2 regions of the Ramlibacter sp. PS4R-6 genome follow, and region 1 is predicted to be linked to the other one. Evidence: predicted binding sites of a transcription regulator. Region 1 holds the regulator's gene; the other holds the start of a gene.
What was found. Region 1 encodes LexA, which represses DNA repair genes until DNA is damaged. Its sites were predicted from a motif close to ACTGTATNNNNATACAGT; they were not measured.
Positions count from the first base shown of each region.

Region 2: a site for LexA is predicted at 10,240-10,257, ahead of WG903_RS15805 (PA0069 family radical SAM protein). Genes of this name have one in related genera too.

Region 1 is NZ_JBBHKA010000001.1:2,521,828-2,537,313, reverse strand. It holds gene adk (adenylate kinase) at 1-563, shown strand, start outside; gene WG903_RS12570 (asparaginase) at 552-1,463, opposite strand; gene lexA (transcriptional repressor LexA) at 1,528-2,199, shown strand; gene WG903_RS12560 (hypothetical protein) at 2,399-2,584, shown strand; gene WG903_RS12555 (DUF1993 domain-containing protein) at 2,581-3,096, opposite strand; gene WG903_RS12550 (D-2-hydroxyacid dehydrogenase family protein) at 3,199-4,206, shown strand; gene WG903_RS12545 (MFS transporter) at 4,326-5,516, shown strand; gene WG903_RS12540 (3-hydroxyacyl-CoA dehydrogenase) at 5,524-7,044, shown strand; gene WG903_RS12535 (oxepin-CoA hydrolase, alternative type) at 7,051-7,830, shown strand; gene WG903_RS12530 (Crp/Fnr family transcriptional regulator) at 7,949-8,668, shown strand; gene WG903_RS12525 (phosphotransferase) at 8,665-9,780, shown strand; gene WG903_RS12520 (acyl-CoA dehydrogenase family protein) at 9,808-11,082, shown strand; gene WG903_RS12515 (hypothetical protein) at 11,086-11,769, opposite strand; gene WG903_RS12510 (glutathione S-transferase C-terminal domain-containing protein) at 11,835-12,527, shown strand; gene WG903_RS12505 (MarR family winged helix-turn-helix transcriptional regulator) at 12,575-12,997, shown strand; tRNA gene WG903_RS12500 (tRNA-Pro) at 13,011-13,087, shown strand; gene WG903_RS12495 (glutathione S-transferase family protein) at 13,117-13,794, shown strand; gene WG903_RS12490 (VOC family protein) at 13,802-14,281, shown strand; gene WG903_RS12485 (hypothetical protein) at 14,291-14,473, opposite strand; tRNA gene WG903_RS12480 (tRNA-Arg) at 14,633-14,709, shown strand; gene WG903_RS12475 (hypothetical protein) at 14,741-15,486, shown strand, end outside.
Region 2 is NZ_JBBHKA010000001.1:3,170,749-3,186,234, forward strand. It holds gene WG903_RS15750 (feruloyl-CoA synthase) at 1-124, shown strand, start outside; gene WG903_RS15755 (Bug family tripartite tricarboxylate transporter substrate binding protein) at 121-1,101, shown strand; gene WG903_RS15760 (Bug family tripartite tricarboxylate transporter substrate binding protein) at 1,122-2,111, shown strand; gene WG903_RS15765 (MarR family winged helix-turn-helix transcriptional regulator) at 2,053-2,556, shown strand; gene WG903_RS15770 (winged helix-turn-helix transcriptional regulator) at 2,673-2,993, shown strand; gene WG903_RS15775 (fumarylacetoacetate hydrolase family protein) at 2,990-4,156, shown strand; gene WG903_RS15780 (RidA family protein) at 4,192-4,575, opposite strand; gene grpE (nucleotide exchange factor GrpE) at 4,732-5,322, shown strand; gene dnaK (molecular chaperone DnaK) at 5,436-7,376, shown strand; gene dnaJ (molecular chaperone DnaJ) at 7,448-8,590, shown strand; gene WG903_RS15800 (MarR family winged helix-turn-helix transcriptional regulator) at 8,653-9,150, shown strand; gene WG903_RS15805 (PA0069 family radical SAM protein) at 9,147-10,232, opposite strand; gene WG903_RS15810 (adenylate/guanylate cyclase domain-containing protein) at 10,334-11,518, shown strand; gene WG903_RS15815 (cytochrome ubiquinol oxidase subunit I) at 11,555-12,916, shown strand; gene WG903_RS15820 (cytochrome d ubiquinol oxidase subunit II) at 12,928-13,932, shown strand; gene WG903_RS15825 (NAD(P)H-dependent flavin oxidoreductase) at 13,933-14,916, opposite strand; gene WG903_RS15830 (acyl-CoA dehydrogenase) at 14,963-15,486, opposite strand, start outside.

The sequences.
Region 1 (15,486 bases):
GGGACATGCTGCGCGCGGCCGTCAAGGCCGGCACGCCGCTCGGGCTGGCAGCCAAGAAGGTGATGGACTCCGGCGCGCTGGTCAGCGACGACATCATCATCGGCCTGGTCAAGGAGCGCCTCGCGCAGCCCGATTGCGCCAAGGGCTTCCTCTTCGACGGTTTCCCCCGCACCATCCCGCAGGCCGAGGCGATGAAGAACGCCGGCGTGAAGCTCGATTACGTGCTGGAGATCGACGTGCCCTTCGACGCGATCGTGGAGCGCATGAGCGGCCGCCGCTCGCACCCCGCCTCGGGCCGCACGTACCACGTCAAGTTCAACCCGCCGAAGGTCGAAGGCAAGGACGACGTCACGGGCGAGCCGCTCGTGCAGCGTGACGACGACAAGGAAGAAACGGTCACGAAGCGCCTGCAGGTCTATTCGGACCAGACACGGCCGCTCGTCGACTACTACGCCAACTGGGCGAAGGCCGACCCGAAGAACGCGCCGCGCTACCGCGCCATCAGCGGCATGGGCAGCGTCGAAGAGATCACGCAGCGCGTGTTCGCCGCGCTAGCCGCCTAGCAGCAGCAGGATCCGCGCCTTCACGGGCGAGAGGTTCGTCGACGGCAGCTCGTCGCCGGGCTGCGCGATGACGCCACCTTCCGCGCAGCGGCTCGCCCTCAGCACCTTCACGCCCTGCTTCTGCGCATCCAGCAGCGCCGGCATGAGCTCGCGATGGACCGTCCCGTTGCCGGTGGTCGCGACGACGATGCCTTGCACGCCACTGCGCACGAGGGCGTCGACGTGGTCGCGCGAGGCCCCGGCGTGGCTGAAGACGATCTCGACGCGCTGCAAAGGCACGGGCGCCGTGCGCGTGTACAGGATCCAGTCGCCGGGCCAGTTGCGCACGAGGCGAACCTCGCCCTCCTCGACGTAGCCGATAGGCCCCGCGTCACCCGAGCTGAAAGGATCGAGCCGGTAGTGGTGGACCTTCATGACGTCGCGCGAATCGTGGATCACGCCCGCGCACACGACGACCACGCCGCAGGCCTCTTCCTGCGTCGCCACGGCCACGGCATCGACGATGTTCTGCGGCCCGTCGGGGCTGAGCGACGTCGCCGGCCGCATCGCGCAGGTCAGCACCACGGGCTTCTGCGGTGAGAGCACTTCCTGGAGGTAGAAGGCGGTCTCCTCGATCGTGTCGGTGCCGTGCGTGATCACGATGCCGGCGACTTCCTCGCGGCCGAGGTGGTGCTTGCAGCGGTCCTCGAGCTTGTCCCAGACGCCGCGCGTCATGTCCTTGCTGTCCACCTGCGCGACCTGCTCCGTCTCGATCGGCACCCCCCTCAGCAGCGGGATCGCCCCCACCAGGTCCGCGATCCCCACCTGCGCCGCCGTGTAGCCGACGTTGTCGCCCGGCCTGCTGGAAGTGCCCGCCAGGGTGCCGCCTGTCCCCAAAACAACGATCTTTCGTTGAGCCACTTGCGTTTTCCGTGTCAGCTGGTTAAAAATACAGGTACTGGATATGAAAACAGGAGCAGAAGCTGTGGACCAACCCAAGCTCACGCCGCGCCAGCAACAGATTCTGGACCTGATCCAGAGCGCCATCGCACGCACGGGCGCTCCACCCACTCGCGCCGAGATCGCCGCGGAGCTCGGCTTCAAGTCCGCCAACGCGGCCGAGGAGCACTTGCAGGCCCTCGCGCGCAAGGGCGTGATCGAACTCGTCAGCGGCACCTCGCGCGGCATCCGCCTGCGCAGCGAGGCGCTGCGGCAGATCAACGAGTCGCGCATCAAGCAGTTCTCGCTGCCCCTGCAGAACCTCGCGCAGCTGGCCCTGCCGCTGGTCGGCCGCGTGGCCGCGGGCTCGCCCATCCTGGCGCAGGAACACATCGACCAGACCTACTACGTCGAGAGCACGCTGTTCCAGCGCCGGCCCGACTACCTGCTGAAGGTGCGCGGCATGTCCATGCGCGACGCCGGCATCATGGACGGCGACCTGCTTGCCGTGCAGTCCACCAAGGAAGCCAAGAACGGCCAGATCGTCGTCGCCCGCCTGGGCGACGAGGTCACGGTCAAGCGCTTCCGCCGCAACAAGCACCTGATCGAGCTGCATGCGGAGAACCCGGACTACCCGACCATCGTGGTCGAGCCCGGCGAACCGTTCGAGATCGAAGGCCTCGCCGTCGGCCTGATCCGCAACACGATGCTCATGTAGCCGTCGTCATTCGTCCGCGCGCCGCAGGTGGCAGGCGTGTCCCGTCCCGGGACTACCCTGCGGCAAGGCCGGATCCCCCGTAGCAATCCTGCCGTGTGATTCTTCGAAGGAGTCCCACGTGGCCGCTGCTTTGTTTTCTTCGCTCGTTTCCATTGCCCGCTCGCTGTTGCCCCGCCGGGAGTGCAACGCGTTGCCCACCATGCATTCCCTGAGGGTGCGCGGCGGGCAGCGCGGCGGCGTTCCCGGCGGCTCTTTTTGCGAAGCGCGGCGCGCGCCCACGCTGCGCGTGGTCCGTGACACGGGTCGCATCGTGATCTCCGGCCGCATGGCCGACGTGTGCGCGGAGCTGGACCGCCTGGCCGCGCTGGAGAGCGCGGGCGCCTAGCCGGCGCTGCCCACCAGGAAGTCGCGCTTGCCCAGCTCCACGCCGTTGTGGCGCAGGATCGCGTAGGCGGTCGTGATGTGGAAGAACATGTTGGGCATGGACCAGGTCGTGAGGTACGCCTGCGCCTTCATGGTCCGCGACGAGTCGCGCCCCACCGGGAAAGTGACGTCCTTGTCCTCGGTGCCATCGAGCTGGTCGGGGCGCACGGAGGCCAGGAAGTCCAGCGTCTTCTGGATGCGCGCCTTCAGCTCGGGAAAGCTCGCCTCGTTGTCGTCGAACTTGGGCGCCTCGATGCCCGCCACGCGCGCCACGCCGTTCTTGCAGGCGTCGCACGCGATCTGGATCTGCTTGGTGAAAGGCAGCATGTCCGGCGCCAGCCGGTAGTTGAGCAGGTTCGCGGGGTCGAACTTCTTCGCCTCGGCGTGCGCCGCCGCCTTGTCGAGGAGGTGGGACAGGTTGCCCAGCATGTGCTTCATCACGGGGACGCTCGCGGCGTACATCGACATCGTCATTTCCTTGCTCCTCGTTATGTAACGATCCGAAAGCGCGGATGCTAAGCCTTCGCCGGATTTCCTGCAGGCGGCGGGCCCCCGCACGCAAGGCACAATCCGGGGATGAACATCGTGATCCTCGACGATTACCAGGACGCCGTGCGCAAGCTCAAGTGCGCGTCCCGGCTCGAAGACTATCCGGCGAAGGTCTACACGAACACGGTCAAGGGGATCGGCCAGCTGTCGGTGCGCCTGCGCGACGCCGACGTCATCGTGCTCATTCGCGAGCGCACCCACATCACCCGCCAGCTGCTCGAAAAGCTGCCCCGCCTGCGCCTGATCGCGCAGACCGGGCGCGTCGGCGCGCACATCGACCTGCAGGCCTGCACCGAGCGCGGCATCGCCGTGGCCGAAGGCGTGGGCTCGCCGATCGCGCCGGCCGAGCTCACGTGGGCGCTGATCATGGCGGCGATGCGCCGGCTGCCGCAGTACATCGGCAACCTGAAGCACGGCGCGTGGCAGCAATCGGGCATGAAGGCGGCGTCGATGCCCGCGAACTTCGGCCTGGGCCTGGTGCTGCGCGGGCGCACGCTGGGCATCTGGGGCTACGGCAAGATCGGCCAGCTGGTGGCCGGCTACGGCAAGGCCTTCGGCATGCGCGTGCTGGTGTTCGGCAGCCAGTCGTCGCGCGAGCGCGCGGTGGCCGACGGCCTGCAGGCCGCCGCTTCGCGCGAGGAGCTGTTCCAGGAAAGCGACGTCCTGAGCGTGCACCTGCGCCTGTCGGACGAGACGGCGGGCATCGTCACGCTTGAGGACCTGGGCCGGATGAAGCCCACGGCCCTGTTCGTGAACACCTCGCGTGCGGAGCTGGTCGAGACCGACGCCCTCATCGCGGGCCTGAACCGCGGCCGCCCCGGCATGGCCGCCATCGACGTCTTCGAGAGCGAGCCGATCCTGCAAGGCCACGCGCTGCTGCGGCTGGAGAACTGCATCTGCACGCCGCACATCGGCTACGTGGAGCTGGACAGCTATGAGCTTTACTTCGGCGCGGCTTTCGACAACGTGGTCAACTTCATCAAGGGCACGCCCACGAACATCGTGAACCCCGGCGCCTTGCAGGTCCGGCGTTAACGGCCATGGACCGGTTGGATGCGCCACGCGCATGCGACCGATTCCAATTCATCGTTTGTACGGGGCGCGGGCGGCCCGTATATTGATTCTCCCCAAGAATGCCAAACGGAGAAGAACCGATGCTGTCCCAAGCCCAGGCCGTGGCCGCAGCGCCGCAGGCCGAACGCCTGCCCGCCGTCCTCTGGCCCCTTCTGTTCGGCAACTTCGTCATCGGCAGCGGCGTCATGGTGGTGCCCGGTGCGCTGAACGACATCCAGGCCAACCTCGACATCTCGATCGCCACCGCGGGCCAATTGATTTCCGCCGGCGCGCTGCTCATGTGCCTGGGCGCGCCCCTGTTCGCAGCCTTCGTCGCGGGCTGGGACCGCCGCCGGCTCCTCGCGCTGTCGATGGCCTGGTACGGCATCTTCCACCTGGCCTGCATCGCGGCCACCAGTTTCGCGGCCCTTCTGCCGCTGCGCGTGGTTGCGCTGATTGCCCCTGCCATCTTCACGCCCCAGGCCGCGGCCTGCGTGGGCTTGCTGGTGCCGCCCGAACAGCGCGGCAAGGCCATCACCTTCGTCTTCCTCGGCTGGTCGGTGGCCTCGGTGCTGGGCCTGCCCATCGCGGCCTACGTCGGCGAGACGCTCGGCTGGCGCAGCGCCTTCTCGCTGGTGGCGCTCATGAGTTTCGTGAGCGCGCTGTGGGTGTGGCGCAGCATGCCCGACGGCGTCAAGCCGCCGGCCCTGTCGCTGGGCGCGTGGAAGGAAACCTTCCGTTCCGGCGCGCTGATGCTCACGGTGCTGGTCACCGTGCTCTATGCCGCGGGCCAGTTCGTGCTGTTCTCGTACATGGCGCCGTACTACAAGGCGAAGATCGGCATGACGCCGGGCCAGATCGGGCTGCTCTTCATGTGGTTCGGCGCCTTCGGCTTCATCGGCAACGTGCTGATGACGCGCCACATCGACCGCCTCGGCGCGCCGCGCGCGATCATGATCGCCATCGCGGGCATGGCCGCCAGCCTGCTGCTGTGGCCGCTGGGCACGACCATCGCGCTGGTCGCCCTCATCATCATCCCCTGGGCGCTGGGCTGCTTCTCGTCCAACTCGGCGCAGCAGGCGCGGCTGGTGGGCATCGCGCCGCCGCTGGCGTCGGCATCGATCTCCCTGAACAGCTCCGCGATGTATGCGGGCCAGGCCATCGGCGCCGCCGCGGGCGGCTGGATGATCGCGCAGGGCCGCATGGACTCGCTGCACTGGGTGGGCTTCGTGATCCTGCTCGCTTCCATGGCCGTCAGCTGGTGGGCGACGACCTTCTCGCACGGCCGATAATGGCCGGATGTCCCTGACGTTTTCGAAAGTCGGCGTCGTCGGCGCCGGTGCAATGGGCCGCGGCATCGCGCAGATCGCGGCGCAGGCCGGCAGCACCGTCCTCCTGTACGACACGCAGCCGCAGGCCGTCGACAAGGCCATCGCCGAGGTGTCGTCGCAATGGGCCCGCCTGCAGGAAAAGGGCCGCATGGACGACGCGCAGGTGCGCGCGTGCCGCGATCGGCTGAAGCCCGCCGGCGCCCTTGCCGACCTGGCCGGCTGCGAGCTCGTCGTCGAGGCGATCGTCGAGCGCCTCGACGTCAAGAAGCCGCTCTTCGCCGAGCTCGAAGGCGTCGTCGGCGAAACCGCGATCCTCGCGACCAACACCTCGTCGCTCTCCGTGACCGCCATCGCCGCGGGCTGCAAGCGCCCGCAGCGCGTCGCCGGCTACCACTTCTTCAACCCGGTGCCGCTGATGAAGGTGGTCGAGGTCATCGCGGGCCTGAAGACCGACGCCGAGGTGTGCGCGCGGCTCGCGTCGTATGCGCGCGAGATGGGCCATACGCCCGTGCAGGCGCAGGACACGCCCGGGTTCATCGTCAACCACGCCGGCCGGGCCTACGGCACCGAGGCGCTGCGCCTCGTGAGCGAAGGCGTCGCCGATTTCGCCACCGTCGACCGCATCCTCAAGGACCAGGTGGGCTTCAAGCTCGGGCCCTTCGAGCTGCTGGACCTCACGGCGCTCGACGTGTCGCACCCGGTGATGGAGTCCATCTACCGCCAGTACTACGACGAGCCGCGCTACCGGCCGAACGTCATCACGGCGCAGCGGCTCGCGGGGGGCGTGGTCGGGCGCAAGTCGGGTGAAGGCTTCTTCCGCTACGTCGACGGCAAGGCGCAGCTGCCGCCCGAGCCGGCCGTTCCGCAGGTCGAGGACATCCCCCCGGTGTGGGTCTCCACGCGTGCCGCGCGGCGCGCCGAGCTGTTCCAGCTGCTCAAGGAACTGGGCGCGAAGATAGAAACCGGCCAGTCGCCCTCGCTGAACGCGCTGACCCTGGTCGCACCGCTGGGCTTCGACATCACGACGGTGGCCGTGGTCGAGCGGCTCGATCCGGCGCGCACCATCGGCATCGACCTGCTGGTCGACGACGCGGCGACGAAGCGCCGCGTGCTCGCGACCAACCCCGCCACGCGCACCGACATGCGCGACGCGGCGCACGCCCTCTTCGCCCGCGACGGCAAGGCCGTCAGCGTGATCCGCGACTCGGGCGGTTTCGTCACGCAGCGCGTGGTGGCGGCCATCGTGAACATCGCCTCCGACATCTGCCAGCAGCGCATCTGCACGCCGAAGGACCTCGAGACCGCCGTGACGCTGGGCCTGGCCTACCCCCTGGGCCCGCTCGCCATGGGCGATCGCTGGGGCCCCGCGAACATCCTCGAGGTGCTGTTCAACATGCAGACCGTCTATGGCGACCCGCGCTACCGCCCCAGCCCGTGGCTGCGCAGGCGCGGCGCCATCGGCCTGTCGCTGATGCACGAGGAGGAGTAGAGCGCGATGCCCGCCGAACTGAAGAGCACCAGCCAGGGCCGCACCATGGTGCTGGCGATCAGCAACCCGGACAACCGCAACGCGCTGGACCCCGCGATGTATGCGGCGGGCGTCGAGGCGCTGAACGTCGCCGAGACCAACCCCGAGGTGCGCAGCGTGATCCTCACCGGCGAGGGTTCCATGTTCTGCGCGGGCGGCAACCTGCAGCGCCTGCAGGCCAACCGCCAGCAGCCGCCCGAGGTGCAGGCCCGCAGCATCGAGGGGCTGCACAGCTGGATCGAGGCGATCCGCACCTTTCCCAAGCCGGTGATCGCCGCCGTCGAAGGCCCGGCCGCGGGCGCCGGCTTCTCGCTGTGCCTGGCCTGCGACTACATCGTGGCCGCGCAGGACGCGGTGTTCGTCATGGCCTACAGCAACGTGGCGCTCTCGCCCGACGGTGGGGCCACCTGGCACCTGGCGCGCATGCTGCCGCGGCAGGTGGCCAGCGAGCTGCTCCTGGGCGGCGAGAAGATCGCCGCGGCCCGCCTGCATGAGCTGGGCGTGGTCAACCGCGTCACGGCTCCCGGGGCCGCCCTGGCCGAAGCGCTGGCGCTCGCCGAGCGCCTGAACGCGCGCGCGCCCAATGCGCTGGCCAGCATCAAGGAGCTGCTGAACGAGGCGAAGGACACCTCGCTCAGCCGCCAGCTGGCCGCCGAGCGCGACCACTTCGTGCGCAACCTGCACCACGCCAACGCCGGCATCGGCATCGAGGCCTTCCTCTCGAAGAAGCCGCCGCGCTACGAGTAGTTTCCTCCGCCTGCGGCGCCGGAAGGCGTCTCCTGTTACTCAGGCGACAACCCTGTTGGTGCAAGTTGGTCCCTCACGCGACAATGGGACCGGCCCCTAGTCACGCACCCGACAGACCATGGACGATCCCATTCTTAGCATCGAGGAACGAGAGGCGATCAATGCCGGTCGCTGGTTCTCGTCGCTATCACCCTCACTTCGACACGACATCCTGCGATGCGCCTACGTCAAACGCTACAAGGACGGCGAGCTGATCGCCGCACGCGGCGACATGGCGGAAGCATGGAGCGCGGTGGCGCGGGGGGCGGCCCGCGTGAGCTCGACGTCGATCACGGGCAAGCAGGTGACGCTGACGTACGTGGAACCGGGCATCTGGTTCGGCGACATCGCGATGTTCGACGGGGACCGGCGGACGCACGACGCGTTCGCGCACGGGGATACGACGCTGCTGTGCGTCTCGCGCGGGGACTTCAAGAAGATCCTGTCGCAGCACGTGGAGCTGTACGAGGCGCTGCTGCGCCTGCAGGCGCGCCGCCTGCGCCAGATGTTCGGCCTGATCGAGGACCTGAACACCTTGCCGCTGCGCGCGCGCCTGGCCAAGCAACTGGTGCACCTGGTGCGCAGCTACGGGGTGCCATCCCTGTCGGACGGTCGCGAGATGCGCATCGGCCTGCAGCTGGCGCAGGAAGAACTCGCGCAGCTGCTCGGGGCATCCCGGCAGCGCGTCAACCAGGAACTCAAGCAGATGGAGCGCGAGGAAGTGATCCGGATCGAGCCCGGCGGGCTCGTGATCCGCAACCGCGATGCGCTGATGCACATCGTGGAGAGCGACGAATGAGCCAGTTCGACCATTTCGTGGGCACGCGGCCGGTGGCCGACCAGCACCGCTTCGACGCCGCGGCGCTCACGGCCTGGCTGCAGGCGAACATCGAGGGCTTCCAGGGCCCGCTGACGGTGGAGATGTTCAAGGGCGGCCAGTCCAACCCCACGTACAAGCTCATCACGCCGTCGCGCAGCTACGTGATGCGGGCCAAACCCGGCCCCGTGGCCAAGCTGCTGCCCTCGGCGCACGCGATCGAGCGCGAGTTCGCCGTGATGAGCGGCCTGGCGGGCACCGCGGTGCCGGTGCCGCGCATGTACGGCCTGTGCGAGGACGAGGCCGTCATCGGCCGCGCCTTCTACATCATGGAGTTCATGCAGGGCCGCGTGCTGTGGGACCAGTCGCTGCCCGAGTTCACGCCCGCGCAGCGCGGCGAGATCTACGACGAGATGAACCGCGTGATCTCGGCCCTGCACACGGTGAAGTTCGCCGAGCGCGGCCTCGCCGGCTACGGCAAGCCGGGCAACTACTTCGAGCGCCAGATCGGCCGCTGGAGCAAGCAGTACAAGATGTCCGCCGACGGCGCGGGCCCGATGTCGCAGCCGATTCCCGAGATGGACCGCCTGGTCGAGTGGCTGCCGGCGCACATCCCCGCCGCGGCGCGCGACGAGGCCAAGGTGTCCATCGTCCACGGCGACTTCCGCCTGGACAACCTGATGTTCCACCCCACCGAGAACCGCGTGATCGCCGTGCTCGACTGGGAGCTGTCGACGCTGGGCCACCCGCTGGCCGACTTCAGCTACCACTGCATGGCCTGGCACATCCCGAACAGCTCGTTCCGCGGCATCGGCGACCTGGACCTCACCGGCCTGGGCATCCCGCGCGAGGACGAATACATCCGCCGCTACTGCGAGCGCACGAAGCTCACCACGCCCGGCGAGCTGAAGGCGGACTGGAATTTCTACATGGCCTACAACCTGTTCCGCCTCGCCGCGATCCTGCAGGGGATCGCCAAGCGCGTCGAAGCGGGCACGGCCTCGAGCGCGCAGGCAGCTTCGTCTGGCGCCAGTGCGAGGCCCCTGGCCCAGATGGCCTGGGCATTCGCCGAAAAATCCGCGTCAAGGCCCTAACAACCGATCATCCCCAAGGAAGGCAAGATGGATTTCGACTACTCCCCCAAGGTCAAGGACCTGCAGCAGCGCGTGCAGCGCTTCATGGACGACCACGTCTACCCCAACGAGAAGGCCTTCACGGACGAACTCGAGGCCAACACGAAGGCGGGCAAGCGCTGGAGCGCGCTGCAGACCATCGAGAAGCTCAAGCCGAAGGCGCGGGAAGCGGGCCTTTGGAACCTGTTCCTGCCGGTCGACAGCGCGCATGCCTCGGGCTACAAGGGCGCGGGCCTGACGAACCTGGAATACGCGCCGCTCGCCGAGATCATGGGCCGGGTGGGCTGGGCCAGCGAGGTGTTCAACTGCTCCGCGCCCGACACCGGCAACATGGAGACGCTGGCGCGCTACGGCTCCGAGGAGATCAAGGCCAAGTGGCTCAAGCCGCTGCTCAACGGCGAGATCCGCTCCGCATTCGCGATGACGGAGCCGGAAGTCGCCTCGTCCGACGCCACCAACATCTGCACCCGCATCGAAAAGCAGGGCGACCACTACGTCGTCAACGGCCACAAGTGGTGGATCTCCGGCGCGGCCGACCCGCGCTGCGCGGTCTTCATCACCATGGGCAAGACCGACCCCGAGGCGCCCCGGCATTCCCAGCAAAGCATGATCGTGATCCCGGCCGACACGCCCGGCATCCGCATCGTGCGGCCGCTGAACGTGATCGGCTACGACGACGCGCCGCACGGCCACGTCGAGATGTACTTCGAGAACGTGAAGGTGCCCGCCAACAACATCCTGCTGGGCGAAGGCCGCGGCTTCGAGATCGCGCAAGGGCGCCTGGGCCCCGGCCGCATCCACCACTGCATGCGCCTGATCGGCATGGCCGAGCGCGCGCTGGAGCTGATGTGCAAGCGCGCCCTGTCGCGCGTGGCCTTCGGCAAGACCGTGGCGCAGCAGACGGTGACGCAGGAGCGCATCGCCGAGGCGCGCTGCAAGATCGACATGGCGCGCCTGCTCACGCTGAAGGCGGCTTGGATGATGGACGTGGCCGGCAACAAGGTGGCGCGCACCGAGATCGCGATGATCAAAGTGGTGGCGCCGACGATGGCGCTGCAGGTGATCGACTGGGCCATGCAGGTGCACGGCGCGGGCGGCATGTGCGACGACTTCCCGCTGGCGCATTTCTTCGCCGGTGCGCGCACCCTGCGCTTCGCCGACGGCCCGGACGAGGTGCACCGCAACGCGATCGCCAAGTGGGAGCTGGGCAAGTACGGCGCCTACGGCAAGGATGCCGAGGCCGCGGTCACCCGCGGGAGCTGAGCGCTACTTCTTCCGGAACACGCCGACGGCCGCCTCGCACGCACTGGTGAAGATGCGTGCGGCGTGCTGCAGCGTGCCGAGCTCGGCCGGCGTGTATTCCATGCGCAGGTAGGCCTTGCCGTTCAGGAGCAGCAGCACGAAAGGCACTTCGGCCGACGGTGCGGGCCGGGGCCACTCGGTAAGCAGCTCGGCCAGCACGGGGTCGATCCAGGCGAGCGCGCAGGCGCGGTTGTCCGTGAGCACCGAGAAGCGCGTCCAGAAGTGCTCGGGCAGCTTCTCCCACGCCACCTCCTCGAACATCGCGAGCCAGCGCATCTCCTCGGGCAGGCTCGAGTCCACCGAGGTCTGCAGCGTGTTCGTGTACATCTCGTAGGCGCGCTTCTCGAGCGCCTCCTTCAGCGGTCGGTTCATGACCAGCACCGCGACGTCCTCGGGGATGCCCAGCTCCGCGCGGCCGCGCACTTCCTCGCCGAAGATGTAGTTGCGGGTGGGCTTGCCCAGCTGCAGCCGCCAGGGACGGCCGCCGATCTTGCCTTCGAGCGCGACGTTCTGGCCGCCGTCGAGGACGGAGAAGCCGAAGCCCTGGGTGGCGGCCCATTCGGACATGGGGCCCGCCGCGAACTGGGACGGCGTCTCCTCGGCGGATTTCGCCTCCTTGCTGAAGGCCTTCTTGATGCGCTCGAACATCGGCTTCCCGCTTCCCCTAAAGTGGTCCCATTATCGGATCAAACCCCCCGAACGGTAGCAAGCCAATGATCGACGTCTACACCTGGCCCACCCCCAACGGCCACAAGGTGCACATCATGCTGGAGGAATGTGGCCTCGCGTACACGGTGCATGCCGTGAACATCGGCGCGGGCGACCAGTTCGAGCCCGACTTCCTCGCCATCAGCCCGAACAACAAGATCCCCGCCATCGTCGACAGCGACGGGCCCGATGGCGGCGAGTTTTCGCTGTTCGAGTCGGGCGCGATCCTGGTGTACCTGGCCGGCAAGACGGGCAAGTTCCTGCCACGCGGCGACCGCAAGCGCTACGAGGTGCTGGAATGGCTGATGTTCCAGATGGGCGGCGTGGGCCCCATGCTCGGACAGAACCACCACTTCCGCCAGTACGCGCCCGAGAAGCTGCCGTACGCCATCGACCGCTACACGAACGAGGCCAAGCGCCTCTACGGCGTGATCGACAGGCGCCTGGCGAAAAGCGAATGGCTGGGCTGCGACGAGTATTCGATCGCCGACATCGCCACCTGGCCGTGGCTGCGCAACTGGAAGAACCAGGGCATCGAGCTCGACGCCTACCCGCACCTGAAGGCCTGGTTCGAGCGCATCGAGCAGCGTCCCGCGGTGCAGCGTGGCGTGCAGGTGCTGGCCGACCGGCGCCGCCCCATCACCGACGACAAGGCGCGCGAGGTGCTGTTCGGCAAGACCCAGTACGAGCGGCGCTAGGGGCTCCCGGGCCCCACGAACTGTCCAGCAAGGCCTATCATGGCCCGATGGCCGCGCGCACTCTCTCCAAGCCAGAGATCGAGGCGCGTTCGGCCTTCCGCCAGCAGCTGCGCCAATTCGAGCGCAGCGGCGAGGACACGGCGAAGAGCCACGGCATCACCTTCCCGCAATACCTCGTGCTGCTGCACGTGAAAGGCATGCCGGGCCGCTCCTGGGCCCTGGTCGGCGAACTCGCCGAACGCATGCTGCTGGAGCACCACAGCGTCGTCGGCCTGGTCTCCCGCTGCGAGGGTGCGGGGCTCGTCAAGCGCAAGCGCAGCCTGGAGGATGCGCGGCAGGTGGAGGTGCACCTCACCGCGAAGGGCGAGCGCGCCATGAACGCGGTGGCCGCGGCCCAGTCCGACGAACTCAAGGGCCTGCTGCGCTTCCTCGCGGCGGCGGCGAAGCGCTCGGTGCGCCGCCGGGCATAGAATCCCCACCTGTCGGAGCGTAGCGCAGCCTGGTAGCGCATCTGGTTTGGGACCAGAGGGTCGGAGGTTCGAATCCTCTCGCTCCGACCAAGTCGATCGAACCCACTGGAGGAGACGCCATGGCGCTGAAGATCTACTACCACCCCGCTTCCACCACCTGCCGGCCGATCATGCTGTTCGCGCGCGAACAGAAGGTCGACGCCGAATTCGTGCTCGTCGACCTCTTCACGGGCGAGCACATGCAGGAGGCCTATGCGCGGAAGAACCCGAACAAGCTGGTGCCCCTGCTCGAAGACGGCGACTTCCGCCTGACGGAGAGCTCGGCGATCCTCAAGTACCTGGCCGACCTGTCGAACTCGCCCGCCTACCCGAAGGACCTGAAACGGCGCGCGAAGGTCAACGAGATGATGGATTGGATCAATACGCAGGTCTGCCGCGACTTCGCGTACGGCTTCGTCTACCCCCAAATCTTCCCGTTCCACGACCGCGGCGACGAGGCCGTGCAGAAGGCCACGCTGGCCTGGAACGGCGAGCGCGCCCGCAAGTGGCTGCAGGTGCTCGATCGCGACCTGCTGGGGTCCCGCAAGTTCCTCTGCGGCGACGAGCTGACCATCGCCGATTACTTCGGCGCGTGCTTCGTCGCGCTGGGCGAAATCACGCGCAGCGACTTCAGCGCGTTCCCGAACGTGTCGGCGTGGCTCGGGCGCATGAAGCAGCTCCCGAGCTGGAAGCCGGTGTTCGAGGCCATCGACGGCTACGCGGCGTCGATGAAGGACAAGCAGTTCGCCAGCCTGTGAGGTCGCGATGCTGAAGAAGCTGCACCACAACGCCTACCGCTGCCGCGACTCGGAGGAGACGCGGCGCTTCTACCAGGACTTCCTGGGCCTGCCGCTCGTGCACACGCTGGAGATCAAGGAGACGAAAAGCGGGCGCAAGACCGGGACGCTGCACACCTTCTACCAAATGGACGACGGCTCGTGCCTGGCCTTCTTCGAGGCGCCGGACATGCCCTTCGAGTTCAAGGCGCAGCATGACTTCGACCTGCACATCGCGCTGGAGGTGGACCCGCCCGTGATCGACGACATGCTCGCCAAGGGCAGGAAGGCAGGCATCGAAACGCGCGGCCCGTCGGACCACGGCTTCATCCGGTCCATCTACTTCCGCGACCCCAACGGCTACGTGATCGAGCTCACGGCCAAGGAGGCGGGCCACGACGACGCGATGGACCCTGCGCGCAACGAAGCACGCGCGCGGCTCGATGCGTGGCAGGCCGCCAAGAGGTAGTCGCCCGGGTCACCACCAGCTCACGCGCGCGGTGCGCATGTGGCGCTCGGCGCGCGCAGTGGCCGCGAACGCCAGCTGCTCGGGCGCGCGGACGGCGCTGGCGGACACCAGCATCCTGAATTCACGCAAGAGCGAAGCCGGCTGCGGATTGCGAACCCGGATGGCCGGGGCGGCCTGGTTGCTCTTGCTCATCTTCCATCTCCTGGCCGAAGCGGCCTGGGACGCATTCAACTCCCATGCGAGCCCTCGCGCATCCCCCAATCGAGCGAGAAGCGCCGATCTGGAAACTTTGCCGCGGTACTTTTTGGCGGTTCATGCGCCGCAGGCCGCCAAGGGATAATCGGGCCCGCACTGCCCGTAGCTCAGTTGGATAGAGCAACAGCCTTCTAAGCTGTGGGTCGGGGGTTCGACTCCCTCCGGGCAGGCCAGTCGTACCCCGCGCATCGCAGACAACCATCCATGGCAACCATCCTCCTCATCACCGGCCTGAACAAGACCGGCACGCAGTCCCTGCAGGCGACGTGCATGCGCAACCGGGCGGAGCTCGCCCGGCGCGGCGTCGTCTACCCGGCTTTCGAATTCGGCGACGGCTGGCAGCGGCGCAACCACAACCCGTTGCTCGAGAGCTGCTTCGGTCGCCTCGAAGGCGTCGATGCCGCCACCCGGGAGCAGGCGCGGGCGGCGCTGAAAAGTACCCTGGGGGACGCGCAGCGCGTGATCCTCGCCGCCCCTGAACTCTCGGGCTTCGCACCGGCGCACCTTGGGGAACTGAGGCGCTGGATGCGCGCCCAGGGCCACACGTTGCAGCCGACCTGCATGGTCCGCCACCTGTCGAGCTGGACCCACTCGTTCACGGCTCAGCGCGTCACGGGCCGCCGCCGGCGCACCATCGAGCAGGTGGTCCAGACGTTCTCGGTGCGTGGGTTCGTGCGCTGGCGCATCGAGCTGCTGAAATCCGTGTTCCCCAAACTGCGCTTCGGCAGCTTCGAATCCGCCTTGAAGCACCCGCAGGGGCCGGCGGGCGCGATCCTCGAATCCTTCGGCGTGGACATTGCCGGCCTGAAGTTCGTCCGCGCCAACGAATCGGCAAGCGACGCCGCCGTGCGCGCCATCTCCGAACTGAACGCGCGCGACCGCACGGCCGACATCACGAAGCTGCTGGAGCTGCCCGGGCCCCGGTTCCGCCTGCTTCCCGCCGAATTCCC
Region 2 (15,486 bases), 650 kb from region 1:
GGTCACCGACAAGGGTTCGATCAACCAGCGCGCCGTGCTCAAGCACCGCGACGCGCTGGTGCAGGCTTTCCACGACGACCAACTGCCCTTCACGCTGAAACCCACCTCGAGGAGACAACCATGAGCACACGCCGGGACTTCATCCTGCAATCGGCCGCATTCACCGGTCTCGCCGCCGCGGGCATCCCCGCCGGCGCACAGACCATGGACCTGGCCAAGATCCTCTGCGGGTTCCCGCCCGGCGGGACCAGCGACGCGATGTCGCGCCGCATCGCCGACAAATTGCGCGGCAACTACGCGACCAACGTCGTCGTCGAGAACAAGCCGGGCGCGGGCGGGCAGATCGCCGTGACCACGCTCAAGGAGAGCCCCGCCGACGGCACCGTGCTGCTGCTCACGCCGTCGTCGATGCTGTCGCTCTACCCGTTCGTCTACAAGTCGCTCCCGTACAAGCCGCAGGAGGACGTGCAGCCCGTCTCGCTGGCGTGCTACTTCGACCACGCGCTGGGCGTCGGCCCGGGCGTGCCGGAGTCGGTGAAGACCGTCAAGGACTTCATCGCGTGGGCCAAGGCCAACCCGGAGAAGGCCAATTACGGCTCGCCCGGCGCGGGCTCGATGCCGCACCTGGTCGGCGCCATGCTGTCGCGCGAAGTGGGCGTGGAGCTGAAGCACGTGCCCTACCGCGGCTCCGCGCCCGGCATCCAGGACCTGCTGGGGGGCCAGATCTCGGCGATGTCGTCACCGGTGGGCGACTACCTGCCGCACGTCAAGGGCGGCAAGCTGCGCGTGCTCGCCGTGTCGGGCCCGCAGCGCAGCAGCTTCCTGCCCGACGTGCCGACGTACGGCCAGCAGGGCTACGGCATCTCGGTGCGCGAGTGGTACGGCGTGTTCCTGCCGGGCAAGGCCGCGCCGGCCGTCGTGCAGCGCGCGGCCGCCGCCTTGCAGCCCGCGCTGGCGCAGCAGGACGTCGTGTCCAGCGGCGCCGCGCTGGGCATGGAGGTGCAGTCGTCCACGCCGCAGAAGCTGGGCGACCTGCTGCGCGCGGACGTCAACGACTGGGGCAAGTACACCAAGCAGATCGGCTTCACGCCGGAATCGTGATCACAGGAGCTGAAGACAACATGGCCACTCGCAGAAGTTTCATCCACACCGCGGCCGCGGCCGCGGCGGGCAGCGCGTTCCCCTGGCTGGCGTTCGCGCAGCCGTTCGAGGTCGTGAAGATCATCAACGGCTTCCCCGCGGGCGGCACCGCCGACGCGACGAGCCGCCGCATCGCCGAGCGCATGGGCGGCACGGCGTACACGAAGAACGCGGCCGTCGTCGAGAACAAGCCCGGCGCCGGCGGCCGCATCGCGTGCGAGGTGGTGAAGAACGCGGCGCCCGACGGCACCACGCTGCTGCTCACGCCGTATTCGATGATGTCGATCTACCCGCACATCTACAAGACGCTCACGTATGACCCGGTGAAGGACTTCGTGCCGGTGTCGATCGCGGCGCTCATGACGCACGCCCTCTCGGTGGGCCCGATGGTGCCCGCCAGCGTGAAGACGGTGAAGGACTACCTGGCGTGGGCCAAGGCGAACCCGAAGGACGCGAGCTACGGCTCGCCCGCCGCGGGATCGACGCCGCACTTCCTCGCCGCGCTCCTCGGCCTGAACACGGGCACCGACCTGAAGCACGTGCCTTACCGCGGCTCCGCACCGGCAGTGGCCGACATGATCGGCGGCACGCTCGCGTCGTGCTCCACGCCCACCGGCGACGCGCTGGCCAACCACCGTGCGGGCAAGGTGCGCATCCTGGCGACGTCGAGCGCGCAGCGCACGCCGTTCACGCCCGAAGTGCCCACCTATGCCGAGCAGGGCTTCCCGGAGCTGACCACCGAGGAGTGGTTCGGCTTCTACGCGCCGGCGAAGACGCCCGCCAACGTGGTCGCCGCGGCCAATGCCGCGATCGCGCAGGCGCTCAAGGAAAAGACCGTCGTGGATTCGCTGGCGCTGATGGGCCTGGTGGCCCACGGCTCCACGCCCGCCGACATGGAAAAGAGCCAAAGGGATGAACTCAACCGCTGGGGCCCGATCGTCAAGAAGATCGGATTCACCGCCGAGTCGTAAGCCGAACCTGAAAGCCGTCGAGGCCGTCGACACGAGCTACCTCGAGGGCCTCATCGGCTACAACGCGCGGCGCGCGGCGCTCGCCGTGATCGAGGTGTTCCTCGAGCGCATGTCGGTGTACGACCTGCGCCCGGTGGACTTCTCGGTGCTGTCGCTCGTCACGCACAACCCCGGCATCACGTCGCGGCAGCTGTGCACCACGCTGGGCATCCTGCCGCCGAACCTGGTGGGCATGGTGAACGCGCTGGAAAAGCGCGACCTCGTGGAGCGCCACCCGCACCCGAGCGACGGCCGCGCGATGGGCCTGCACCTGACCGCGGCCGGCCAGAAGCTGATGCGCAGCGCCGAGAAGACCGCCGCGCAACTCGAAGCCGATGCTGCCGGGAAGCTGACGCCGGCGGAAGTGAAAACCCTGATCCGCCTGCTGAAGAAGGTCTACCTGTGAACTGCTTGCCACAAATGGCGCATCGCCGGGCGTTCCTGCTATTGTTTGTGTAGCGGCTGGCGCGTAGACTCGCCCTCCCGCTGCACGAAAAGAAGCGACGGAGGAGAACGCCCCGCATGAGCCCGAAGGAGAACGCGGCCATCACCCAGCTGCTCGGCCTGCTCGAGGCCCGCTATGCCATCCGGGTGCTCTGGGCGCTGCGCGACGGCCATGCGCAGACTTTCCGGCTGCTCCAGGACAGCGTCGGCGGCATCACGCCGAACACGCTGAACACCCGCATCAAGGAATTGCGCGAGGCCGGGCTCATGTCCCACGGCAACGACGGCTACGTCGTCACGCCGCAGGGGGCCGAGCTGCTCAAGCGCCTTGCCGAGCTGCCCGGCTTCGCCACCAAGTGGTCCGCCGCGCAAGCCAAGAAGAAAGCCGCCAACCCATGATCGACCACCTGTCCATCGCCGGCGCGCTGCCGGCCGATGCCGATGCCGCGCTGCTCGTCGGCCGCGTGCACTGCGAGGGCGTCGGGCCCATCCTCGTGCGGGTGACGCGCGAGGACGTGCACGATATCTCGCACCTGGCCGCCACCTGCAGCGAACTGCTGGAACTGCCCGACTTGCCCCTGCTGCTGCGCGGACACCGCGGGCCGCGCCTGGGCGCCACGTCGGAGATCCTCGCCAACAGCGCGCACGACGGCCAGAACCCTTCGCTGCCGTGGTTCCTCGCGCCTTGCGACCTGCAAGCCATCAAGGCAGCGGGCGTGACCTTCGTCGCGTCGATGCTGGAGCGCGTGATCGAGGAGCAGGCGCGCGGCGACGCGTCGAGGGCCGAAGCCGTGCGCAAGGCCGTCGTCGGCGTGATCGGCGAGAACCTCGCCGCCGTGAAGCCGGGTTCGCCCGATGCGGCGCGGCTGAAGGAGGTGCTGATCGCGCAAGGCGTGTGGTCGCAGTACCTGGAGGTCGGCATCGGCCCCGACGCCGAGATCTTCACCAAGTCGCAGCCCATGAGCGCCATGGGCACGGGCAGCGAGATCGGCATCCACCCCAAGAGCGAGTGGAACAACCCCGAGCCCGAGATCGTGCTGGCGGTCAACAGCCACGGCGAGACCGTCGGCGCGACGCTCGGCAACGACGTCAACCTGCGCGACTTCGAGGGCCGCAGCGCCCTGCTGCTGGGCAAGGCCAAGGACAACAACGCGAGCTGCGCGATCGGCCCCTTCATCCGCATCTTCGACGAGAAGTTCACCATCGACGACGTGCGCCGCTGCGACCTCGCGATGACCGTGAAGGGCCGTGACGGCTTCGTGATGCAGGGCGCGAGCTCGCTGTCGAAGATCAGCCGCGACCCGCTGGACCTCGTCGCGCAGGCGATCGGCCCCAACCACCAGTACCCCGACGGCTTCGTGCTGTTCCTGGGCACGATGTTCGCGCCGGTGCAGGACCGCCACGGCCCGGGCCAGGGCTTCACGCACGACGTCGGCGACGTCGTGAGCATCTCCACGCCCCAGCTGGGCACGCTGGTGAACCGCGTGAACACCAGCGACCGCATCCCGCAGTGGACCTACGGCGTGCGGCAGCTGATGAAGGACCTGGCGCGGCGCAGCTGACTGTCACCCCGGCGCAGGCCGGGATGACCGCAGTGTCAGCTGCGCTTCTTCGCCGTCACCTCGATCTCGATCTTCATCTTGGGATCGATCAGGCGCGCCTCGATCATCATCGCGGCCGGGCGCACGTCGCCGAGGTACTTGCGCGTGACCGGCCAGCAGGCCTCGAAGTCCTCGCCGCGCGGCAACACGTAGGTGACGCGCACGGCGTCGGCCAGCGACGCGCCGGCCTGCTCCAGCGCCCACGCGATGTTCTTGAAGCATTGCTCGGCCTGCTCGGCGACGCTGTCCGAGATCGTCATGGTGCTGTAGTCGTAGCCGGTAGTGCCCGAGACGAACACCCAGTCGCCGTCGGCGACGGCGCGGGAATAGCCGATCGTGGCTTCGAAGGGGGAGCCGGAACTGATCAGTCGGCGGGTCATGGATTCAACTCCTCATCAGGGACCCGCACTCTACAATCCCGCCCTCCGCGCCGCCCGGAAAATTTCCCAAGGATGGGCTTTCCCGCACCCTTGAAAAGGGTTTGCGGGGCCCCAAGCTGCGCGGGAGCCCTCATTTCCAGCTAATAAATCGAAGCAATGAACGAACCCGACCGGATCGAGCCGACCCTGGATGCCGAAGCGCCGGCTGGGGCCGCCACGGCCCCCGCCCCGGCCGCCGAAAGTGCAGCCGGCGGCCCGCAGGCCGCCAACGAAGCCGACGCCCTGTCCAACGCCCAGGCGCAGGTGGCCGAACTCCAGGCCCAGAACAAGGACCTCGCCGAGAAGTACCTGCGCGCGCAGGCCGACATGCAGAACACCCGCCGCCGCGCCGACGAGGAGATGTCCAAGGCGCGCAAGTTCGCGGTGGAAAGCTTCGCCGAGGCGATGCTGCCCGTGGTGGACAGCCTCGAGGCCGGCCTGGCCCACGAAGGCGGCACGCCGGAGCAGATCCGCGAAGGCGCCGAGATCACCCTGCGCCAGCTGAAGGGCGCCCTGGAGCGCAACAAGGTCGTGGTGATCGACCCGCAGCCGGGCACCAAGTTCGACCCGCACCAGCACCAGGCGATCTCGGTGGTCCCAGGAACTTCACAGGAACCCAACACCGTCGTCGGCGTGCTGCAGAAGGGCTACCTGATCGCCGACCGCGTGCTGCGCCCCGCCCTCGTGACGGTGGCGGCGCCGAAATAGCTAGCCCGAACCGATAGTGCGAACGGGCGCTTGAAATCGACACAGCTTATCCACAAGTAACGAACAATCGGATGTGATGGCCCTGAAGGGCCGGCAAAGACAGGAGAAAAGACATGGGACGCATCATCGGCATCGACCTCGGCACCACGAACTCGTGCGTGGCCATCATGGAGGGCAACACGCCCAAGGTCATCGAGAACAGCGAAGGCGCGCGCACCACGCCGTCGATCGTGGCCTACCAGGAGGACGGCGAGATCCTCGTCGGCGCCTCGGCCAAGCGCCAGGCGGTGACCAACGCCAAGAACACCCTTTACGCGGTCAAGCGCCTGATTGGCCGCAAGTTCGAGGAAAAGGAAGTCCAGAAGGACATCCACCTCATGCCCTACGCGATCGTGAAGGCCGACAACGGCGACGCGTGGGTGGAAGTTCGCGGCAAGAAGCTCGCGCCCCCGCAGATCAGCGCGGAAGTGCTGCGCAAGATGAAGAAGACGGCCGAGGACTACCTGGGCGAGCCGGTGACGGAAGCCGTCATCACGGTGCCCGCGTACTTCAACGACTCGCAGCGCCAGGCCACCAAGGACGCCGGCCGCATCGCGGGCCTGGACGTCAAGCGCATCATCAACGAGCCCACCGCCGCGGCGCTGGCCTTCGGCCTGGACAAGCAGGAAAAGGGCGACCGCAAGATCGCCGTGTACGACCTGGGCGGCGGCACGTTCGACATCTCGATCATCGAGATCGCGGACGTCGACGGCGAGAAGCAGTTCGAGGTGCTCTCCACGAACGGCGACACGTTCCTGGGCGGCGAGGACTTCGACCAGCGCATCATCGATTACATCATCGGCGAGTTCAAGAAGGACCAGGGCGTCGACCTGTCGAAGGACGTGCTGGCCCTGCAGCGCCTGAAGGAAGCCGCCGAGAAGGCCAAGATCGAGCTGTCGAGCAACTCGCAGACCGACATCAACCTGCCCTACATCACGGCCGACGCCAACGGCCCGCGCCACCTGAACATCAAGCTCACGCGCGCCAAGCTCGAAGCGCTGGTCGACGAGCTGGTCGAGCGCACGATGGAGCCGTGCCGCATCGCGCTGAAGGATGCGGGCGTGTCCATCGGCGACATCCACGACGTGATCCTCGTGGGCGGCCAGACGCGCATGCCCAAGGTGCAGGAAAAGGTCAAGGAGCTCTTCGGCAAGGAGCCGCGCAAGGACGTGAACCCCGATGAAGCCGTCGCCGTGGGCGCGGCCATCCAGGGCCAGGTGCTGGGCGGCGACCGCAAGGACGTGCTGCTGCTGGACGTGACGCCGCTGTCGCTGGGCATCGAGACGCTGGGTGGCGTCATGACGAAGATGATCCAGAAGAACACGACCATCCCGACGAAGTTCTCGCAGACCTTCTCGACCGCCGACGACAACCAGCCGGCCGTGACGATCAAGGTCTACCAGGGCGAGCGCGAGATGGCGCAGGGCAACAAGGGCCTGGGCGAGTTCAACCTGGAAGGCATCCCGCCGGCGCCGCGCGGCCTGCCGCAGATCGAGGTGACGTTCGACATCGACGCGAACGGCATCCTGCACGTGTCGGCCAAGGACAAGGGCACGGGCAAGGAGAACAAGATCACCATCAAGGCGAACTCGGGCCTGAGCGAGGCCGAGATCCAGAAGATGGTGAAGGACGCCGAGCTGAACGCCGAAGAGGACAAGAAGAAGCTCGAGGTGGTGCAGGCCCGCAACCAGGGCGAAGCGCTGGTGCACTCGGTGCGCAAGAGCCTCACGGAATTCGGCGACAAGCTCGATGCCGGCGAGAAGGAAAAGATCGAGGCGGCCATCAAGGACCTGGACGGCGTGCTGAAGGAAGGCGACAAGGACACCATCGAGGCGAAGACCAACGCCCTGATGACGGCCAGCCAGAAACTGGGCGAGAAGATGTACGCCAACATGCAGGGCGAGCAGGCCGCTCAGGCCGCAGCGGGCGCGCAAGGCGCTGCACCGGGCGGCGAGCAGAAGCCCGCCGACGACAACGTCGTCGACGCCGAAGTGAAAGAAGTGAAGAAGGGTTGAGAGAGCGTCTCACCTCCTGAGCGACCCGCCGCGTCCATCGCGGCGTTGTCGCTTGTGAACCACCCCGAACGATGGCCACCAAAAGAGACTACTACGAGGTTCTCGGCGTCCCGAAGAACGCTTCGGACGACGAGATCAAGAAGGCTTATCGCAAGCTCGCGATGAAGTTCCACCCCGACCGCAACGAGGGTGACAAGAACGCCGAAGGCAAGTTCAAGGAGGCGAAGGAAGCCTACGAAATGCTGTCCAACGCCGAGAAGCGTTCGGCGTACGACCAGTTCGGCCACGCGGGCGTGGACCCCAACATGCGCGGCGGCTTCGGCGGGCCCGGCCAGGAAGGCTTCGGCGGCTTCGCGGAAGCGTTCGGCGACATCTTCGGCGACATCTTCGGCCAGGGCCGGCCCGGCCAGCGCGGCGGCCGGCAGGTGTACCGCGGCGCGGACCTTTCCTATGCGATGGAGATCACGCTGGAGGAAGCGGCCGCCGGCAAGGAGGCGCAGATCCGCATTCCTTCGTGGGAATCGTGCGAAACCTGCCACGGTTCCGGCGCCAAGCCCGGCACGCAGGCCAAGCAATGCACCACCTGCCAAGGCGCGGGCGTGGTGCAGATGCGCCAGGGCTTCTTCAGCGTGCAGCAGACGTGCCCGCATTGCCGCGGCACGGGCAAGATCATCCCGGAGCCCTGCCCCACCTGCCATGGCCAGGGCCGCGTGAAGAAGCAGAAGACGCTGGAGGTGAAGATCCCCGCCGGCATCGACGACGGCATGCGCATCCGCAGCGCCGGCAACGGCGAGCCGGGCACCAACGGCGGGCCGCCGGGCGACCTGTACATCGAGATCCGCCTGAAGAAGCACGACATCTTCCAGCGGGACGGCGACGACCTGCACTGCGTGGTGCCAATTTCGGTCGCGCGCGCGGCTCTAGGCGGCGAGATCGACGTGCCGACGCTCGCCGGGAAGGCCGCGATCGACATCCCTGAAGGCACCCAGGCCGGCAAGCAGTTCCGGCTGCGCGGCAAGGGCATCAAGGGGGTGCGTTCCAGCTACCCCGGCGACCTGTATTGCCACGTCGCGGTGGAAACGCCCGTGCGCCTGACCGAGCACCAGCGCAAGCTGCTCAAGGAGCTGGACGAATCCCTGAAGAAGGGCGGCGCCAAGCATTCGCCGACCGAGGAATCCTGGGCGGATCGCCTGAAGAACTTCTTCAGCGCCTGACGCTTCACAGCGCCTGAAAGCAGGCGTAGGATGGGTTGGCCTAGCTCACCAGCGAGGCCGACATGGCCGAACGACGACCGCCCGCGTTCCGCAACCTGCTCGCCTACCAGGTCTCGAGCACGGCGGACGCCTTGCGCCGCAGCGCCGCGATGCGCATGCGCCGCGAACACGACGTGAGCCTCGCGCAGGTTCGCACCCTCGCCCTCATCGACCACCTGCAGCCCGTGCGCCTGCGCGACGTCGCCGCCGATGCCGGCGCCGACAAGGCGCAGATCAGCCGCGTCGTCTCCAGCCTCGTGAGCCGCGGCTACGTCACGCGGCGCGCGCTCGTCGGCGATGCGCGTTCCGCGCACCTGGAGCTCACGCAAGCCGGCCGCGACAAGGTGGCCGGGCTCTTCCGCACGCTGCAGGACCGCGACCGCCTGCTGAAGGCGGGTTTCCAGCCGGCGGAGATCGAGCAACTGCTGTCGCTGCTGGCGCGCGTGCGCAAGGTGGCGGACCAGCTGTCGCTCGACGAGGAGCGCCTGGCCAACGGAAACAGCAGCGCCAAGGCGGCCTAGAACAACTGCGCCTGCCCGGCCGGCGACGGGCGCCGGAATTGCTTCGTGTCCAGCGCGATGCGCTCGCGGTTGAAGCCGATGCGGCGCACGGCTTTCTCGAAGCGCTGCGCGATCAGCTCGGCCCAGGGGCCGCTGCCCTTCATGCGCGTGGCGAAATCGGCGTCGTAGTCCTTGCCGCCGCGCATGTCGTGGATGCGCGCCATGATGCGCGCCGCGCGCTGCGGGTAGTGCAGCTCCAGCCACTGCTTGAACAGGGGGCTGACTTCCCAGGGCAGCCGGATCACGTGGTAGAAGGCGCTGCGCGCGCCCGCCTCCCACGCAGCTTCGAGCACCTGCTCCATGTCGTCGGTGAGGAAAGGGATCTGCGGCGCGAGGCTCACCGCCGTGGGCACGCCGTGCTCCGCCATCGTCTTCAGGATGCGCAGCCGTCGGTGCGGGGCGGCCGCCCGCGGCTCCAGCCTGCGCGTCACTTCCGCATCGAGCGTGGTGATGGTGACGCTGACCGACGCGAGCCCCTTCGCCGCCATCGGCGCGATGAGGTCCAGGTCACGCTCGACGCCGCTCGACTTCGTCACCAGGCCGAAGGGGTGGTTCGTCTCGTGCATCAGCTCGATCACCGACCGCGTGAGGCGCAGCTCGCGCTCGATGGGCTGGTAGCAGTCGGTGGCCGTGCCGATCGCGATCAGCTTCGGTTCGTAGCTGCGGCGCGAGAGCTCGGCGCGCAGCAGCGGCGCGATGTTGCGCTTGGCGATGATCTTCGTCTCGAAGTCCAGGCCGGGCGAGAGGTTCAGGTAACTGTGGGTGGGGCGCGCGTAGCAATAGATGCAGCCGTGCTCGCAGCCGCGGTACGGGTTGATCGAGCGGTCGAAGTAGACGTCGGGCGAGTCGTTGTGCGTGATGATGCTGCGCGCGTCTTCCCACGTGACTTCGGTTTGCGGCACCTCGCGCTCCTCGACACCCAGCTGCAGCGTCGACCAGCCGTCGTCGAAATCGCCACGCGCGTCGCGCTCGAAACGGTGCGGGTGACGCGTGGCCGTGCCGCGCCCCTTGATCGCGCTGACCGGCACCCGTGCTTCTTCCATGGCTGATACTGTACGTCCATACAGTCATGGGCGCAAGCTAGGCAATTTGCTTAATGGCGGTCTGCGTTTTCCCTAGCGGCGCGCAAGGGCCGGATGGTCTGATGGCGTCCATGAAGCCGCACATCCTCGTCGTCGACGACACGCCCGACAACCTCTTCCTCATGCAGTCGCTGCTGGAAGACAAGTACGACGTGCGCACGGCCGCGAGCGGGCCCGAGGCCCTGGAGCTCGTGCGAACGAATGCGCCCGACCTCATCCTGCTCGACATCATGATGCCCGGCATGGACGGCCACGAGGTGCTGCGCCGCCTGCGCCTGAACGCGAAGACCGCGGCCATCCCCGTGATCTTCCTGACCTCGCTCAACAGCGTGGAGGAGGAGCAGACGGGGTTCGACCTGGGCGCGGCCGACTACATCGCCAAGCCGATCAGCCCGCCCATCGTGCTCGCGCGCGTGCATGCGCACCTGGAGCGCAGCGGCAACGCGCGCCGGCTGCAGGCGCTGTCGGACAAGCTCTCGCGCTACCTCGCGCCGCAAGTGGTGCAGTCGCTGTTCGACGGCTCGCGCGACGCCGAGATCCGCACGCAGCGCAAGAAGCTCACCGTCTTCTTCTCCGACATCAAGGACTTCACCGCGTCCACCGCCAAGTGGCAGCCCGAGGAGATCCGCTTCCTCCTGAACAGCTATTTCTCCGAGATGTCGCGCATCGCCTACGACCACGGCGGCACCATCGACAAGTTCATCGGCGACGCGATGATGGTCTTCTTCGGCGACCCGGAGACGCGCGGCGTCAAGGAAGACGCCCTGGCCTGCGTGCGCATGGCGCTCGCGATGCAGCGGCGCATGGCCGAACTGCAGGTGCTGTGGCGCGAGCTCGGCTCGGACAAGAGCTTCGAAGTGCGCATGGGCATCAACACGGGCTACTGCGACGTGGGCAACTTCGGCAGCGACCTGCGCATGGACTACACCATCATCGGCGCCGAGGTGAACCTGGCCGCGCGCCTGCAGCAGGCCGCCGACCCGGGCGGCATCCTGATGTCGCGCGAGACGCAGTCGCTGGTGCGCGACGAGATCCTGTCCGTCGAGCAGCAGCCGCTCATCGCCAAGGGCTTCCCCGAACCGGTCAAGGCCTACCTGGTGGAAGCGGACGCGATGGCCAGCTCGCGCAAGGTGTTCCAGTGGGAGCGGCTGGGCATGCGCGTGCTGGTCGACCTGGACCGCCTGCCCGAAGCCGAACGCGCCGCCGCCGCGCGCGAGCTGCGCCAGATGGCGGATCAGCTGCACTGACCGCCCGGGCTTCGCCTTTGGCGCACACTACGCGCCATGGACACACTGCTGCTGTCGCGACTCCAGTTCGCGGCGAACATCAGCTTTCACATCCTCTTCCCGACCATCAACATCGCCCTGTGCTGGTTCCTGCTGTACTTCCGGCTGCGGCGCAGCGGCGCGAAGGACGAACGCGAGTCGCGCGAGTGGGAAGAGGCCTATTACCTCTGGACCAAGATCTTCGCGCTGACGTTCGGCCTGGGCGTCGTCACCGGCATCACCATGAGCTTCCAGTTCGGCACGAACTGGCCGGGGTTCATGCAGAAGGCCGGCAACATCGCGGGGCCGCTGCTCGGGTATGAGGTCCTGACGGCCTTCTTCCTCGAGGCCACGTTCCTGGGGATCATGCTGTTCGGGCGCAACCGCGTGTCCGAGCGCATGCACCTCTTTGCGACGCTGATGGTCGCCGCGGGCACGACGCTGTCGGCGTTCTGGATCCTGAGCCTGAACTCGTGGATGCAGACGCCCACCGGCTACGAGATCATCGACGGGCAGTTCCACGCGACGAGCTGGCTGGAGGTGATCTTCAACCCCTCGTTCCCCTACCGGCTCGTGCACAAGCTGCTCGCTTCGACGCTGACCGCCTCCTTCCTCATCGCGGGGCTGTCGGCGTACCAGCTGCTGCGCGGCACCGCCAACGGCGGCACGCGCCGTGCAATGCGCGCCGGGGTCATGGCCGCGGCGATCGCCATCCCGCTGCAGATCGTCGCCGGCGACATGCACGGCCTGAACACGCTGCAGCACCAGCCCGCCAAGATCGCGGCCATCGAAGGCATCTGGCACACGGAGAAGAGCGCGCCGCTCACCCTCTTCGGCTGGCCGAACGAGAAGGAGAAGCGAACGGATTTCGCGATCCAGGTGCCCAAGCTCGCCAGCCTGATCCTCGCGCACGACATGGACGCCGAGCTCAAGGGGCTCGACCAGTTCCCCAACGCGCACCCGCCCGTCGCGCCGGTGTTCTGGAGCTTCCGCGTGATGGTCGGCGTGGGCGTGCTGATGCTGCTGGTGTCGTGGTGGTGCGCGTGGCGGCTGTGGCGCGGCGATCTCTCGAAGCTGCAGTTGCGCGTGCTGGCCGGCATGACCTTCGCGGGCTGGGTGTCGACGCTGGCGGGCTGGTACGTCACCGAAGTCGGGCGCCAGCCCTTCCTGGTGTACGGCCTGCTGCGCACGGCGGACCTGGTCGGCGACCACGCCGCGGGCACCGTGCTCGCGACGCTCCTCGCGTACCTGGCGCTCTATGCCTTCCTGCTCGTGTCGTACGTGCTGGTGCTGATGCACATGGCCAAGCACCCCGCGCAGCCCACGCCGCAAACGCCCCAAAGCCCCAAGGCCGCCGAACCCGTCGGCGGGCCCGCCTGAAGGAGCGCGCGATGTTCAACCTGACCTTTGCCGAACTGCTGCCGCTCATCTTCATGGGCGTGATGGGCCTCGCGCTCCTCGCATACGTCGTGCTCGACGGCTACGACCTGGGCGTCGGCATCCTGCTGCCCTTCGCCACCGATGCGCAGAAGGACGTGATGGTGTCCAGCATCGGCCCCTTCTGGGACGCGAACGAGACCTGGCTGGTGCTCGGCATCGGCGTGCTGCTCATCGCCTTCCCGGTGGCGCACGGCATCGTGCTGTCGGCGCTGTACCTGCCGGTGGCCGTGATGCTCGTCGGCATCATCCTGCGCGGCGTCTCGTTCGACTTCCGCGTGAAGGCGCGCGACACCCACAAGGCGCTGTGGAACCGCCTGTTCGCGCTCGGCTCGCTGCTGGCCGCGACTGCGCAGGGCTGGATGCTGGGCAGCTACCTCACGGGCTTCGACCACGGCCTGTGGTCGTCGCTGTTCGCGTTGGGGATCGCCGCGACGCTGCCGACCGCGTACGCCACGCTGGGCGCCGGCTGGCTGATCATGAAGACCGAGGGCGAGCTGCAGAAGCGCGCGGTGCATTGGGCCCGCAAGGTGCTCTGGCCCACGGGCGCCGCGCTGGTGGCGATTTCGCTCGCGTCGCCGATGGTGAGCCACACCGTGTTCGAGCGCTGGTTCGCGATGCCGCAGTTCATCGCGCTGCTGCCGATCCCCGTGGCTTGCGCCGTCGCCTTCTTCGCCGCATGGCATGTCGTCTCGAAGCCGCGCCTCGTCGATGCCGGCTATGGCTGGATCGTGTTCGCCGCCACCGTGCTGATCTTCGTGCTGGCGTTCCTGGGGCTGGCGTACAGCCTCTACCCCTACATCGTGATCGACCGGCTCACTGCCTGGGAGGCCGCCGCCGCGCCGAAGTCGCTGCTGTTCATCTTCGTCGGCGTGGCGATCACGCTGCCGGCGATCGTCATCTACACGGTCTTCATGTACCGCGTGTTCTGGGGCAAGGCCCGCGCACTGACGTACTGATCAGGCGGCTTCGGCGTCGCGCACGAGCGAGAGGCGCTCGCGCGCTGCGTCGTACTCGCGCTTCAGGCGCGCGATGTAGTCGGCGGCGGTGCCGACTTCCTTGACGGCGCCGATGCCCTGGCCGCAGCCCCAGATTTCCTTCCAGGCCTTGGGCTTGCTGCCTTCGCCGCCGCCGAAGTTCATCTTCGTGGGGTCGCTCTCGGGCAGGTTGTCCGGGTCGAGCCCCGCCGCCTTGACCGAAGGCTTCAGGTAGTTGCCATGCACGCCCGTGAAGAGGCTGGAGTACACGATGTCGTCGGAGTTGCTGTCGACGATGCACTGCTTGTAGGCATCGCTGGCGCGCGCTTCCTGCGTCGCGATGAACGCCGAGCCGATGTAGGCGAAGTCCGCGCCCATCGCCTGCGCGGCCAGCACGGCGCCGCCGGTGGCGATCGCGCCCGACAGCGCGATGGGGCCGTCGAACCACTCGCGGATCTCCTGCACCAGCGCGAACGGGCTCTTGATGCCCGCGTGGCCGCCGGCGCCGGCCGCCACGGCGATCAGGCCGTCGGCGCCCTTCTCGATCGCCTTGCGCGCGAAGGTGTTGTTGATGATGTCGTGCAGCACGACGCCGCCGTAGGAATGGATCGCCTCGTTGACGTCGGTGCGGGCGCCCAGCGACGTGATGATCACCGGCACCTTGTACTTCACGACCATCTCCATGTCGTGCTCGAGCCGGTCATTGCTCTTGTGCACGATCTGGTTGATGGCGAAGGGCGCGGCGGGCGCGTCCGGGTTCGCGCGGTTGTACGCGGCGAGCGTCTCGGTGATCTCGTGCAGCCACTCGTCCAGCTGCGCCGCAGGGCGGGCGTTGAGCGCCGGCATCGAGCCGACGATGCCCGCCTTGCACTGCTCGATCACGAGCTTGGGGTTGCTGACGATGAACAGGGGCGAACCGATCACCGGGAGGGCGAGGTTCTGCAGGACGCGCGGGATCTTGGACATGCTCGAATTCTTGAATGGGCGGCACCGCACGGGTGTCGCCCGGGTGTCAGAACGCGTCGACCGGCAGCGCCGTCACGCTTTCGGCGCCATCGACGATGGCGTCGCGCGCGGCGGGCGCCTTCGACAGGATGTGGTCGGCGTAGAAACGCGCCGTGATCACCTTGGCCTGCATGAAGGCCTTGTCCTCGCCCTTGGCGGCCAGGTCCTCGGCCGCCAGCAGCGAACGCGCCAGCTGCCAGCCGGCCACGAGGTTGCCCGCGAGCAGCAGGTAAGGCACGGAGCCCGCGAACGCCGCGTTGGGCGACGACTTCGTGTTGGACGCGATGAAGTCGACCACGTCGCTGAAGGCCTTGCGCGCGGCGGACAGGCGCTTGAGCACGGCCTTGGCGGCCGGCGAGTTGCGCTTGGCCAGCTCGCCTTCGGTCTTCTCAACCTGGGCCGCGATGGCGCGTGCGGTGGCGCCGCCGTCGCGCGCCGTCTTGCGGCCCACGAGGTCGTTGGCCTGGATCGCTGTCGTGCCTTCGTAGATCGGCAGGATCCGCGAATCGCGGTAGTGCTGCGCCGCGCCGG